Regions from separate parts of the Pseudocitrobacter sp. 2023LY-00077 genome, predicted to be linked through region 2. Evidence: predicted binding sites of a transcription regulator. Region 2 holds the regulator's gene; each other region holds the start of a gene.
What was found. The regulator PurR, encoded in region 2, represses purine synthesis genes. The targets are predictions, from matches to a motif close to CANGCAAACGTTTGCNTG.

Region 1: purT (formate-dependent phosphoribosylglycinamide formyltransferase) is a predicted target of PurR. The motif match lies at 1,223-1,240, and genes of this name have one in related genera.
Region 3: pyrD (quinone-dependent dihydroorotate dehydrogenase) is a predicted target of PurR. The motif match lies at 1,526-1,543, and genes of this name have one in related genera.
Region 4: tusA (sulfurtransferase TusA) is a predicted target of PurR. The motif match lies at 1,834-1,851, and genes of this name have one in related genera.

What each region holds. Positions count from the first base shown of each region.
Region 1 covers NZ_JBSPEI010000004.1:177,853-180,995, forward strand. Annotated here, with positions in the region: gene purT (formate-dependent phosphoribosylglycinamide formyltransferase) at 6-1,184, opposite strand; gene ACWWFX_RS07200 (tellurite resistance TerB family protein) at 1,365-2,006, shown strand; gene ptrB (oligopeptidase B) at 2,089-3,143, shown strand, end outside.
Region 2 covers NZ_JBSPEI010000008.1:78,905-82,047, reverse strand. Annotated here, with positions in the region: gene ACWWFX_RS12170 (MFS transporter) at 1-770, opposite strand, end outside; gene cydH (cytochrome bd-I oxidase subunit CydH) at 932-1,021, opposite strand; gene purR (HTH-type transcriptional repressor PurR) at 1,316-2,341, shown strand; gene punR (DNA-binding transcriptional activator PunR) at 2,338-3,143, opposite strand, start outside.
Region 3 covers NZ_JBSPEI010000009.1:27,118-30,260, forward strand. Annotated here, with positions in the region: gene zapC (cell division protein ZapC) at 1-255, opposite strand, end outside; gene pyrD (quinone-dependent dihydroorotate dehydrogenase) at 421-1,431, opposite strand; gene ssuE (NADPH-dependent FMN reductase) at 1,713-2,282, shown strand; gene pepN (aminopeptidase N) at 2,371-3,143, opposite strand, start outside.
Region 4 covers NZ_JBSPEI010000003.1:127,501-130,643, reverse strand. Annotated here, with positions in the region: gene ACWWFX_RS05030 (MFS transporter) at 1-414, shown strand, start outside; gene ACWWFX_RS05025 (DcrB family lipoprotein) at 415-972, opposite strand; gene ACWWFX_RS05020 (7-cyano-7-deazaguanine/7-aminomethyl-7-deazaguanine transporter) at 1,046-1,711, opposite strand; gene tusA (sulfurtransferase TusA) at 1,911-2,156, shown strand; gene ACWWFX_RS05010 (TRAP transporter substrate-binding protein) at 2,343-3,143, shown strand, end outside.

The sequences.
Region 1 (3,143 bases), on a different contig from region 2:
CTTAACTATCCTTTTACGATCACGGCGGCAGCAGCAGCTTTTGCCCGCTCGATGGCGTCATCAACCGAATCCGCTGTTGCCAGCGCCACGCCCATTCGACGCGTACCGTCGATTTCCGGTTTTGCAAACAATCGAACCTGCAGACCCGCACCGACCGCGCCATTAACGTTATCAAAGGTGACGTTCTGGCTCTGTAAACGCGGCAGAATAACCGCTGAGGCGGACGGACCATACTGACGAATCGCGCCAACCGGCAGCCCCAGGAATGCGCGGACGTGCAGGGCGAACTCGGAGAGGTCTTGAGAAATCAGCGTCACCATCCCGGTGTCATGCGGGCGTGGGGAAACCTCGCTGAAGATAACCTCATCGCCACAGACAAACAGTTCCACACCAAACAAACCATGACCGCCCAGCGCCAGCACAACGTCGCGGGCGATAGCCTGCGCGCGTTCCAGGGCGAGCGGGCTCATCTGCTGGGGCTGCCACGATTCACGATAATCGCCATCTTCCTGGCGGTGACCGACCGGTGCACAGAAGTGAACGCCATCGACCGCGCTCACCGTCAGCAGGGTGATTTCAAAATCAAAATTCACCACGCCTTCGACGATGACGCGGCCCGCGCCCGCACGACCACCCTGCTGGGCATACTGCCAGGCGTCGGCGAGCTGCGCTTCGCTGCGGATAAAACTCTGGCCTTTGCCGGATGAGCTCATTACCGGTTTGATGATGCAGGGCAGGCCAATTTCCGTGACGGCATCACGGAATGCCGCTTCGCTGTCGGCGAAGCGATATGCCGACGTGGGGAGCTTGAGTTCTTCGGCGGCCAGGCGACGAATGCCTTCGCGGTTCATGGTCAGCTGCGTGGCGCGCGCGCAGGGCACCACGTTCTGGCCCTGACGTTCCAGTTCAACCAGCATGTCGGTGGCGATAGCTTCAATTTCCGGCACGATGAAATGCGGTTTTTCCGCCTCGACCAGCGCTTTCAGCGCCTGACCATCCAGCATGTTAATGACGTGCGAGCGGTGCGCGACGTGCATGGCAGGCGCATCGGCATAGCGATCGACTGCAATCACTTCAATTCCCAGTCGCTGACACTCAATGGCAACCTCTTTTCCGAGTTCGCCAGAACCTAAAAGCATTACGCGCGTCGCCGCAGGACGCAGGGCTGTGCCTAGTAAAGTCATTGCATCTTCCATCGTCTGTCAAAATTTCGCGCATTATAAACGAAAACGTTTGCGTCTGTCTTGCTGTCAGCGTTAACCCGGCGCTATCACCTTAAATTTGCGCATCTTTATGCGGCGCAGACATATCCTGACATCGGCTCGCCTACGCTGGATAACTGGCACAAATCTATCGGAGGTCATATGTCTGGCTGGCTTAATCAATTGCAATCGCTGCTGGGGCAAAAATCGGGTGAGGGGAAGAAAGATCTCAGCCAAATGCTGGTGCCTGGCGCACTGGGCGGGCTGGCGGGCTTGCTGGTCGCCAGTAAATCCTCGCGCAAAATGCTGGCGAAATACGGCACCGGGGCGCTGTTAGTCGGCGGCGGTGCGGTGGCGGGCAGCGTGTTGTGGAACAAATATAAAGATAAGTTAAAGGGCAATCCGCAAACAGAACAGAAATACGGTGAACCTGCCGCGCCGCTGGATGTGCGCACGCAGCGACTGATTCTGGCGCTGGTGTTCGCCGCGAAGAGCGACGGGCATATTGATGCCAAAGAGCAGGCGGCCATCGAACAGCAACTGCGCGAAGCCGGTGTTGAGGAGCAGGGGCGTGCGCTGATCGCCCAGGCTATTGAACAGCCGCTCGATCCCCAACGTCTGGCGCGTGATGTGCATAACGAAGAGGAAGCTTTAGAGCTTTACTTTGTGAGTTGTGCGGCGATAGATATCGATCACTTTATGGAGCGCAGCTATCTGAATGCGCTGGGCGACGCGCTGAAGCTGCCGCCGGAAGTGCGAGAAGGCATCGAGCAGGATTTGCAGCAACAAAAACAGCAACTTTAAACGTCTTGTCACAGGTTTCGCTTGCATCGTCGTTTAATTTGTCCACCCTTATAGGGTGTGACTAATACAGAAGAACAATGACATGCCGCCAAAAGCGAAACGAATTCCTCACGCCATGACGCTTCATGGCGATACGCGTATCGATAACTATTTCTGGCTGCGCGACGACAATCGCGCAGAGCCAGAGGTCCTCGATTATCTGCATCAGGAAAATGATTACGGAAAAAGTGTGATGGATTCTCAGCGCGAGCTTCAGGAGCGCGTGCTGAAGGAGATCATCGACCGTATTCCTCAGCGAGAAGAGTCCGCGCCCTATACCAAAAACGGTTATCGCTATCGCCAGGTGTATGAGCCGGGCTGCGAGTACGCGATTTATCAGCGCCAGTCGGTACAGAAGGGGGAGTGGGAACCCTGGGATCTGTTACTCGACGCCAATCAGCGCGCCGCGCACAGCGAGTTTTATACCCTCGGTGGGCTGACGGTTTCACCGGACAACGATCTGCTGGCGATCACCGAAGATTATCTTTCGCGTCGCCAGTACGGCCTGCGTTTTTGCAATTTGCGTACCGGGAACTGGTACCCTGAAGTGCTGGAGAATGTCTCTCCTGGCATCGTCTGGGTCAATGATTCTCAAACGCTCTATTATGTTCGCAAGCACCCCACGACGCTTCTGCCGTGGCAGGTGTGGCGACATCGCATCGGTACTCCTGCGGCGCAGGATACGCTGGTGTATGAAGAGAAAGATGACACGTTTTACGTCAGCCTGCATAAAACGTCCTCGAAACACTATGTGGTGATCGCGCTCTCCAGCGCCACGACCAGCGAAATGCGGCTGCTTGATGCCGAGTTGCCGGATGCCGGACCGATCGTGTTCCTGCCGCGTCGAAAAGATCATGAATACAGCATCGATCACTTTCAGCATCATTTTTATATTCGCTCCAACCGTGAAGGGAAAAACTTCGGTCTTTACCGCAGTAATGTACGCGATGAGAAACAGTGGCAAACGCTGATTCCGGCACGCGATGATGTGATGCTTGAGAGCTTTACGCTCTTTACCGACTGGCTGGTGCTGGAGGAGCGTCAGCACGGCCTGACCAGCCTGCGGCAGATTAATCGCCATACGCATGAAGAGAGCGG
Region 2 (3,143 bases):
CCAAGATAGTTACCGATTGAGAAGCCCACGCCAATCAGTACCAGCATTAATGTGATAAAGGCAGGCGTCGCATTCGTGATGGTGTGCAGAACCGGAGAAATATAGGTATAGAGCGTGAACATCGCCCCAGCGCCCAGTACGGTCGTGAGCAACGCAGACAATACCTGTGGGCGTACCAGCACCGACAGTTCACGTTTCACGTCTGGTTTCTCACCCGCCCCGCCCTTCGGCAGCGACAACCACAGGCCGATTATTGCAATTACGCCCAGCCCTGCCGTCGCCAGGAACGACATGCGCCAGCCGATGGTCTCCCCAAGCCACGTGGCCGCCGGAACGCCACCGATATTGGCGATGGTCAACCCCATAAACATGGTCGCTACCGCGCTGGCTTGTTTATGTTTTGGCACCACGCTTGCGGCAACCACCGACCCCAGACCAAAGAACGCGCCGTGGTTGAGGCTGGTTATAATGCGTGACAGCATCAGCGTGGTGTAATCCGGGGCGATAGCAGAAAGGACGTTACCCAGGGTAAAAATCGCCATCAGGAAAATTAAGGCATTGCGGCGTGCGCGATGTGAGAGCAGCAGCGTCATCAGCGGCGCGCCAACCATGACACCTACGGCGTAGGCGCTGATCAACATACCTGCGGCAGGAATCGAGACATCAACCCCTTTGGCAATAACGGGTAATAGCCCCATCGGCGAAAATTCGGTGGTACCTATCCCGAATGCGCCTACGGCTAACGCCAGTAAGGGATAATTCACTTTCATGCTTTGACTCCGGTTTGCCGCAAACGCAGGGCGGCGTGACAACAGATAGCAAAAGCATGACATCAATCACAAAAAAACAGAAGTGAACAAATTAGCAAAATATTTTTGCTGAATTGATAACAATCTCAGAGAGGGAGAGCAGCCTCTCCCTTTAGGATGGGTTAATGCAGGACGGCGGTCAGCGCGGCAGCCACGATCAGCGCCAGCGTAATAACCGTGGTGGTAATTGACATCTTCAGTTCGGTACTCATCAATTTTTCTCCTTATTATCCCCACACCAAAAGTGAGCTATGTCATTTTTGCACACTTATTCGCAAAAATCTTCCCGGATTTCACGCAATAACCTATTTTGCGCTTCCACTTTTGTCAAAGATAAGACAAAATTCGACGCTTATTAAAAAGTGTATCGGCCATTGACCCCCTCCTGTCGTCCTGTGTCGTTTTCCCGGCGAACCGCAATTCATAACATTGCGCCAGGGTGAGTGAAGGCAAACGTTTTCGTATTGAATCGATCAGGGGCAGGCCCGGGTCTGGAGTGAGATGGAATGGCAACTATTAAAGATGTAGCGAAGCGCGCAAACGTTTCCACTACAACTGTATCACATGTGATTAACAAGACACGTTTTGTCGCCGAAGAGACGCGTGAAGCGGTGTGGGCGGCAATCAAAGAATTGCACTACTCTCCCAGCGCCGTGGCCCGCAGCCTGAAGGTCAATCACACCAAATCCATTGGTTTGTTGGCGACCAGCAGCGAAGCTGCCTACTTTGCAGAAATTATTGAAGCCGTTGAGAAGAACTGCTTCCAGAAAGGCTATACCCTGATCCTCGGTAATGCGTGGAACAATCTTGAGAAACAGCGCGCGTATCTTTCCATGATGGCGCAGAAGCGCGTGGACGGCCTGCTGGTGATGTGTTCCGAATATCCGGATTCGCTGCTGCAGATGCTGGAAGAGTACCGTCATATTCCGATGGTGGTTATGGACTGGGGCGAAGCGAAAGCTGACTTTACCGACTCAGTTATCGATAACGCCTTCGAAGGCGGCTATATGGCTGGTCGTTATCTGGTGGAACGTGGGCATCGCGAAATTGGCGTGATCCCAGGCCCGCTGGAGCGCAATACCGGCGCAGGTCGTCTGGCTGGCTTTATGAAAGCCATGGAAGAGATGATGATCAAGGTGCCGGAAAACTGGATTGTGCAGGGCGATTTCGAACCGGAATCCGGCTATCGCGCGATGCAGCAAATACTGTCCCAGAATCCGCGCCCTACCGCTATCTTCTGTGGTGGCGATGTCATGGCGATGGGCGCGTTGTGCGCCGCAGACGAAATGGGGCTGCGCGTGCCGCAGGATATCTCGCTGATTGGTTACGACAACGTGCGCAACTCGCGTTTCTTTACCCCGGCTCTGACCACCATCCACCAGCCGAAGGATTCCCTCGGGGAAACCGCCTTCAATATGCTGATGGACCGAATTGTCAGTAAACGCGAAGAGTCGCAGTCCATTGAAGTGCACCCACGCCTGATTGAACGCCGTTCCGTGGCCGACGGCCCGTTCCGCGACTATCGTCGTTAAGCCTCTTTGCGAACGCTCGCTGCGGGCGTTCGCAACCATTCGTTGTTCAGCGTTTCACTGTCCCCTAAATATTCGAGTAACCAGCTTAGCGCCGGTGAACTGTCATTTTGTTGCCACGTAAGGCAACAGGCCGCATCGGGAAACGGGTTTTCCAGTTCCAGAGCAACCCATTCGCCTTTATCTATCTTCGGTCGCGCAAAATGCTCTGGCACCATGCCAACGCATAATCCTGCGGATAAGCAGGTTTCTGACGATTCCCAGTCAGGCACAACGACCCGCTTCTGGTTGTCCAGTAACCAGGTAGTACGTTTAGGTAACGAACGTGACGTATCTTCGCGCACCAGCGACGGCCAGTTGCGCAACACGTCATCACTGAGCGGCCCCGCCATCTGCGCCAGCGGATGCGAACGAGCTACCACGCACTGCCAGCTCAGCATGCCCATATCGCGAAACGCATAGCGCCCCCCCACGGGAATCGCGCGCGTCGCGCCAATCGCTAACTCAACGCGCCCATCCGCCAGTGCATCCCATACGCCATTAAATACTTCCTGATACACCAGCAGCTCAACGTCGCTGAAGTGGCGATAAAAATCGACAATCATCTGTCGGGTGCGCTCTGGTTTTACGATATTGTCCACCGCGATAGCCAACTGCCCTCTCCAGCCATTAGCAATTTGCTGACACTGCTGACGGGTGATCTGCATTTTTTTGATAACAGAGCGCCCCTCTTTCAAAAACCATGCCCCGGCGGGGGTTAATTCTACATCCCGGTGGCGACGTTCAAACAGCGGAACCGCCAGCC
Region 3 (3,143 bases), on a different contig from region 2:
AATCGCCACCAGCGCATTAAGAATGAGTTCAGCGCGATGTTCTTTAGAGAGTTCGAGGTCGCGGCATTTTTCTTCAAAGGAGAAATAGAGCGCCGCGTCGTCAACGCAGAATCCGGTAGGGTCGAAGGCATCGGGAGTTAACATCCGGCGAGCAAAACGCGAACGGAACAACATGCCATTGGCTAAATCGAGCATCATACGATCGTGCTCTTCATCATAATACCAACGCCAGTTATCGTCTGGTTTAATTCGCATTGTCCGCTCCCCTCATTTCAGCATCCGTTTGCTGTGTAATCTTTCCCGCGTCGTTTTTACTGCCTAAATAATAAAAGACTAAAATGTTTAAATAAGCAACAATGAGGAAATATAAAGCAACCAGGGCTTAAAATAAAGCCCTGGTTCACATAATGAGATAAAAGATTAGATGTGGGTAACGATTTCTTTAATCAGCGGCGGGCCTTTAAAAATAAACCCGGAATAGATCTGCACCAGCGTCGCCCCGGCTGCCACCTTCTCGCGGGCGGCGATAACGGAGTCAATTCCGCCTACGCCAATAATAGGCAAGCGCCCGTTTAATTCGCCGGAGAGCATACGGATAATTTCGGTGCTTTTTAATTGCAATGGACGACCACTCAGACCACCGATTTCATCGCAATTTTTCATCCCCTGAACCAGAGAACGATCCAATGTGGTATTGGTGGCGATCACCCCATCAATATTATGGCGAACTAAACTATCGGCAACCTGGATCAACTCTTCAACAGAAAGATCCGGCGCGATCTTCACCGCCACAGGAACATATTTATGGTGTTTCGCCTGAAGCTCAGTCTGCTTATTTTTAATACTGGAAAGCAGATCGTCCAGCGCATCACCATATTGCAGCGTACGCAGCCCTGGGGTATTTGGCGACGAGATATTGATGGCAATATATCCGGCGTAGGCATAGATTTTTTCCATACAAATCAGATAGTCATCTTTACCCTGCTCAACCGGCGTATCTTTATTTTTACCGATATTAATACCCAGAACGCCGTCGAAATGTGCTTTTTTAACGTTCTCAACCAGGTTATCAACACCCAGGTTATTAAAGCCCATACGGTTGATCAAACCTTCGGCATCAACCAGACGGAAGATCCTCGGCTTATCGTTCCCCGGCTGTGGGCGCGGTGTGACGGTGCCGATTTCGATCGAACCAAAACCCATCGCACCGAGCGCATCAATGCACTCGCCATTTTTGTCCAGACCTGCCGCCAGACCCAGCGGATTTTTGAAGGTCAATCCCATACAGCTCACCGGTTTTGAAGGCACTTTCTGGCGAACCAGCGCTTCAAACGGCGTTCCGGTTACCCGGCGTAATGATTGAAAAGTAAATTCATGAGCGCGCTCAGGATCGAGCTGGAAAAGGGCTTTACGAACGAAGGGGTAGTACATGAACTCTCCTGGATTCCCGGTGTGCAAACCGGGGGCGTATTATGTGCTATCCCGCACAGAAAGGGAATTGACCTGCGGCAAAAAAAGCGTATTAAACGCAATCGTTTTCCCAGGAGACCTTCTTCTTTCTCTCCCCCGCCCTTGTACGACGCCACGCATATGCGTTTTTCGGCAATCGAACCGCAGAAAAATTATTTAGCGTTCGTTCGGGGGTCTGCGAGACTCCTCCTTAATGTTATCAATGTTAGATAAATAACCACATTTTGTTATAAGGAGAGTGTATGCGCGTCATCACCTTAGCGGGAAGCCCACGCTTCCCTTCACGTTCCAGCGCATTGCTGGAGTACGCCCGTGAAAAACTGGCGGCGGTGGATGTTGAGGTTTGCCACTGGCATTTGCAAAATTTCGAGCCAGAAGATCTGCTTTATGCACGTTTTGACAGCCCGGCGCTGAAAACATTGACCGAGCAACTAGCGCAGGCCGATGGTTTAATCGTTGCCACGCCGATTTATAAAGCATCATTTTCCGGTGCGTTAAAAACGCTGCTGGATCTGCTGCCCGAACGTGCGCTGGAGGGGAAAGTGGTGCTGCCATTAGCCACAGGCGGTACGGTTGCTCATATGCTGGCGGTGGATTACGCGCTGAAACCGGTACTGAGCGCGTTGAAAGCGCAGGAGATCCTGCATGGCGTGTTTGCCGACGACAGTCAGGTTACGGATTACCAGCATAAGCCTCAGTTCAGCCCAAATTTGCAGGGCCGTCTGGACAGTGCGCTGGAGACATTCTGGCAAGCCCTTCACCGCCGTGATATTCGTGTTCCGGCGTTTCATGAGCAGTTTGAACATGCGTAAAAAAAGCCGGGTGGCGGCTACGCCTTACCCGGCCTACCAGAGAATGTCATTCCAGGCCGAATAAGCGAAGCGCCATCCGGCACTGTTGTTACGCTAACGCTTTGGTAATCTTCTCGTACAGATCCCCGGAAAGATTCTCCAGCCCTTTCAGCTGTTCCAGCGCCGCACGCATCATCGCCTGACGTTTTGCATCATAGCGTTTCAGGCGGATCAGCGGCTCAATCAGACGTGACGCCACCTGCGGGTTACGGCTGTTGAGTTCTGTCAGCATCTCAACCAGGAACTGATAGCCGCTACCGTCCAGCGCGTGGAACGCGGCCGGGTTGCTGCTGGCAAACGCGCCAATCAACGAACGCAGACGGTTCGGGTTGTTCATGGTGAATGAGCGGTGATTCAACAGCTTGCGCACCGTTTCCAGCACGTTATCCGCCGGGCTGGTGGCTTGCAGAATGAACCATTTGTCCATCACCAGGCCATCCTGATGCCATTTGTCATCGTACTCCTGCATCAGCGCATCGCGGCACGGCAGCTCTGCCGCTACGGATGCCGCTAACGCCGCCAGCGCATCAGTCATATTGTCGGCCTGATGATATTGCTGGCGCACCAGTTTATCCGCCAGTTCGCGCTCGCCAAACGCCAGATAGCGCAGGCAAGTATTACGCAGTGAACGCTTGCCGATATCTTCATGCTCAACGCGATAGCTCGGCAATTTGTTGGCGTTATAGATAACCAGGAACTCATCCGCCAGCTCATTAGCCAGCGTGCGGGTCAGCGCTTCGCGAACGGCAGCGATGGCGATTGGGTCGATAACATCGAACAGTTCCGCAATTTCATTGGCGGACGGCAGCGTCAGAATTTCAG
Region 4 (3,143 bases), on a different contig from region 2:
CTGTTCCCCAACGGGATCAACCGTTTGGGCGGGCTGAACGTGGCAATGATCTGCTTTACGGTTGAGATTATCGGCCTGTTGCTGGTGGGCATCGCCGATACACCGCTGATGGCGAAAATCGGTACCTTCTTTGCGGGAGCAGGCTTCTCGCTGGTCTTCCCGGCGCTTGGCGTAGTGGCAGTGAAGGCCGTGCCGCAGCAAAACCAGGGTTCCGCGCTGGCCACCTATACGGTGTTTATGGATTTATCGCTCGGGATTACCGGGCCGCTCGCCGGGCTGATGATGGCGTGGATGGGCGTATCGACGATTTACCTGGCTGCCGCCGGGCTGGTGGCAATTGCGCTGCTGCTGGGGTGGCGGCTAAAAAAAAGGCCTCCGGTTGAACAACCGAAGGCCGCGTCGTCATCAGACTAATTAGTTGATAACGATAGTATTGATGATGTTCTCAGCGGCAGTCTGCGCCTGCTGCTGATTATCTGCCGGCAGGGTAACCTGCATGGTCAGCAGCTTGCCATCAATTTTGCCGAGGATAACGGAAGAGTACGCGGTCTGGCCTTTAGCAGAGATGATGCTGTCCAGCTGTTGCAGCGTGTGGCCTTTCACCTCAATGGATTTATTGGTCACGACCTGCAACTGCGGGTCGCGGCTGCGCTGCTGTTCTTCCAGACGTTTCGCCATCACGCCGAGGTCTTCATCGGTGTTGTCGCCCACGATAACGATCACGGCTTTCTGCCCGGTCGCATCAGAGTAGACGTGCATATTATTGCTCTGGGTACCCATTTTTCCGCTCTGGTCGGTCATATCCGCGGGTAATGAGAAGCTCAGCTTGCCATCCAGCAGGTTAATCGGCTGCCCGGAGGCGTTGCTCTCTGCCGCCGCACCCTGTGCCGGAGCTTTGGTATCGCTGTTGTCACAGGCTGCCAGCCCGGCAACCAGCAGGCCAATACCAACGTATTTCACCAATTTGCGCATTGACTTCTTCCTTTCGATAAACGGCCATTAACGGCTCATTCACCCATCTTATCACAACTCGGAAAACGAACCTTTAACCTGGCTGCATTGCTGACAAATCGGATTTGTCTGCCAGCCTTTTCATCAGCATGTTTAACAGCACGCCGTACATCGGCAGGAAGAAGATGATGCTGATCAGCACTTTAAAGCAGTAATCGACCAGTGCGATTTCCACCCAGTGCTGCGCCATGAACGGGTCGGTGCTGCGCCAGAAGGCGATGAAGAAGAAGGCCAGCGTATCGCTGATATTACCGAACAGCGTCGAGGCTGTCGGCGCAAGCCACCAGTGACGGCTTTGGCGCAGGCGGTTAAAGACATGCACGTCGAGGATCTGCCCCAGCGCGTAGGCCATAAAACTGGCGGCGGCGATACGGGCGACAAACAGGTTGAAGCTCGCCAGCGCGGCAAAGCCTTGCCATTCACCCATATAGAAAAGTGATGAAACAGCGTAGGAGACCATCAGCGCGGGGAGCATCACCGCAAAGACGATGCGTCGAGCCAGCGGCGCGCCGAAAATGCGCACGGTGAGGTCAGTCGCGAGAAAAATAAACGGAAAGCTGAACGCGCCCCAGGTGGTGTGGAAGCCAAAAACAGAAACTGGCAGTTGCACCAGATAGTTACTGGAAATAATAACCAGCAAATGGAATAGCGATAGCCAAACCAGCGCGTGCTTGCGCTGTACGGATGTAAAGGGAGTCATATTGTACCTTTTTAGAGATTGGGGTGAGGGAACCCAATAAAACTGTTCGTATTCTTATCGTTACCTGCGCGATAAGGGAGCGAATGATACTGCTTCCGTGCGGCATTGCAATGGTTGTTTTTCACGCAATCGTTAACCTGACTTGCGTCACAGAAATCACGGCGTAAACTAAGGCCGATTTTTCTACGGTGAGACCACAATGACCGATCTGTTCGCCAGCCCAAACCATACTTTAGATGCCCTTGGCCTCCGTTGCCCGGAGCCGGTAATGATGGTGCGCAAAACCGTGCGCACGATGCCCGTGGGCGAAACGCTGCTGATTATTGCCGACGATCCGGCAACCACCCGCGATATTCCCGGTTTCTGCACGTTCATGGAACATGAATTGATTGCCAAAGAGACTGACACCCTGCCGTATCGCTACCTGCTGCGTAAAAGCCATTAGTTTTTGTCAGGGCAGATTATGTGATCTGTCCTGAAATATCGTTATCACATCGTTAAAATCGCGTTTCGAAATTGTTTCTTTTGTGAGTTATCTCACCGCCCACTTCGCACTTCCCGTCTAGTTTTTAAGCGGAAAACTAAAACAACGTTTTATCTCTTACCGCAAAAATACCGCTGGAGCCGACCGATGAAGATGACTGTTAAGCCATTCGTGGCCGCTTTGTGCCTTTCAACCGCCACTCTCCTGTTTACCTCTTACTCCTCGGCGCAGGTGATCAAAGCCGCTGATGTTCACCCCGAAGGCTACCCGAACGTGGTGGCGGTGCAGCACATGGGGGACAAACTCAAACAGCAAACCGGTGACAAGCTGGAGATTAAAGTCTTTCCCGGCGGCGTGCTGGGCGATGAGAAGCAGATGATCGAGCAGGCGCAGATGGGGGCGATCGACATGATCCGCGTATCGATGGCCCCGGTCGCGGCGATTTTGCCCGATATCGAAGTCTTCACGCTGCCCTATGTTTTTCGCGATGAAGATCATATGCATAAGGTGATCGACGGCGACATCGGCAAGCAGATTGGCGACAAGCTCACTAACAATCCGAAATCACGGCTGGTCTTCCTCGGCTGGATGGATTCCGGTACGCGTAATCTCATCACCAAAGAGCCGGTGCTGAAGGCGGAAGATCTCAAGGGCATGAAGATCCGCGTGCAGGGCAGCCCGGTTGCGCTGGCGACGCTAAAAGATATGGGGGCGAACTCGGTGGCGATGGGCGTGAGTGAGGTATACAGCGGCCTGCAAACGGGCGTGATTGACGGCGCGGAAAATAATCCGCCGACGTTTATCGCCCATAACTACCTGCCCGTCGCCAAAAACTACACCCTGAGCGGCCACTTTATTACCCCGGAAATGCTGCTCTACTCGAAAGTGAAGTGGGACAAACTGAGCGCGGACGATCAGCAAAAAATCATCACCCTGGCCCATGAAGCG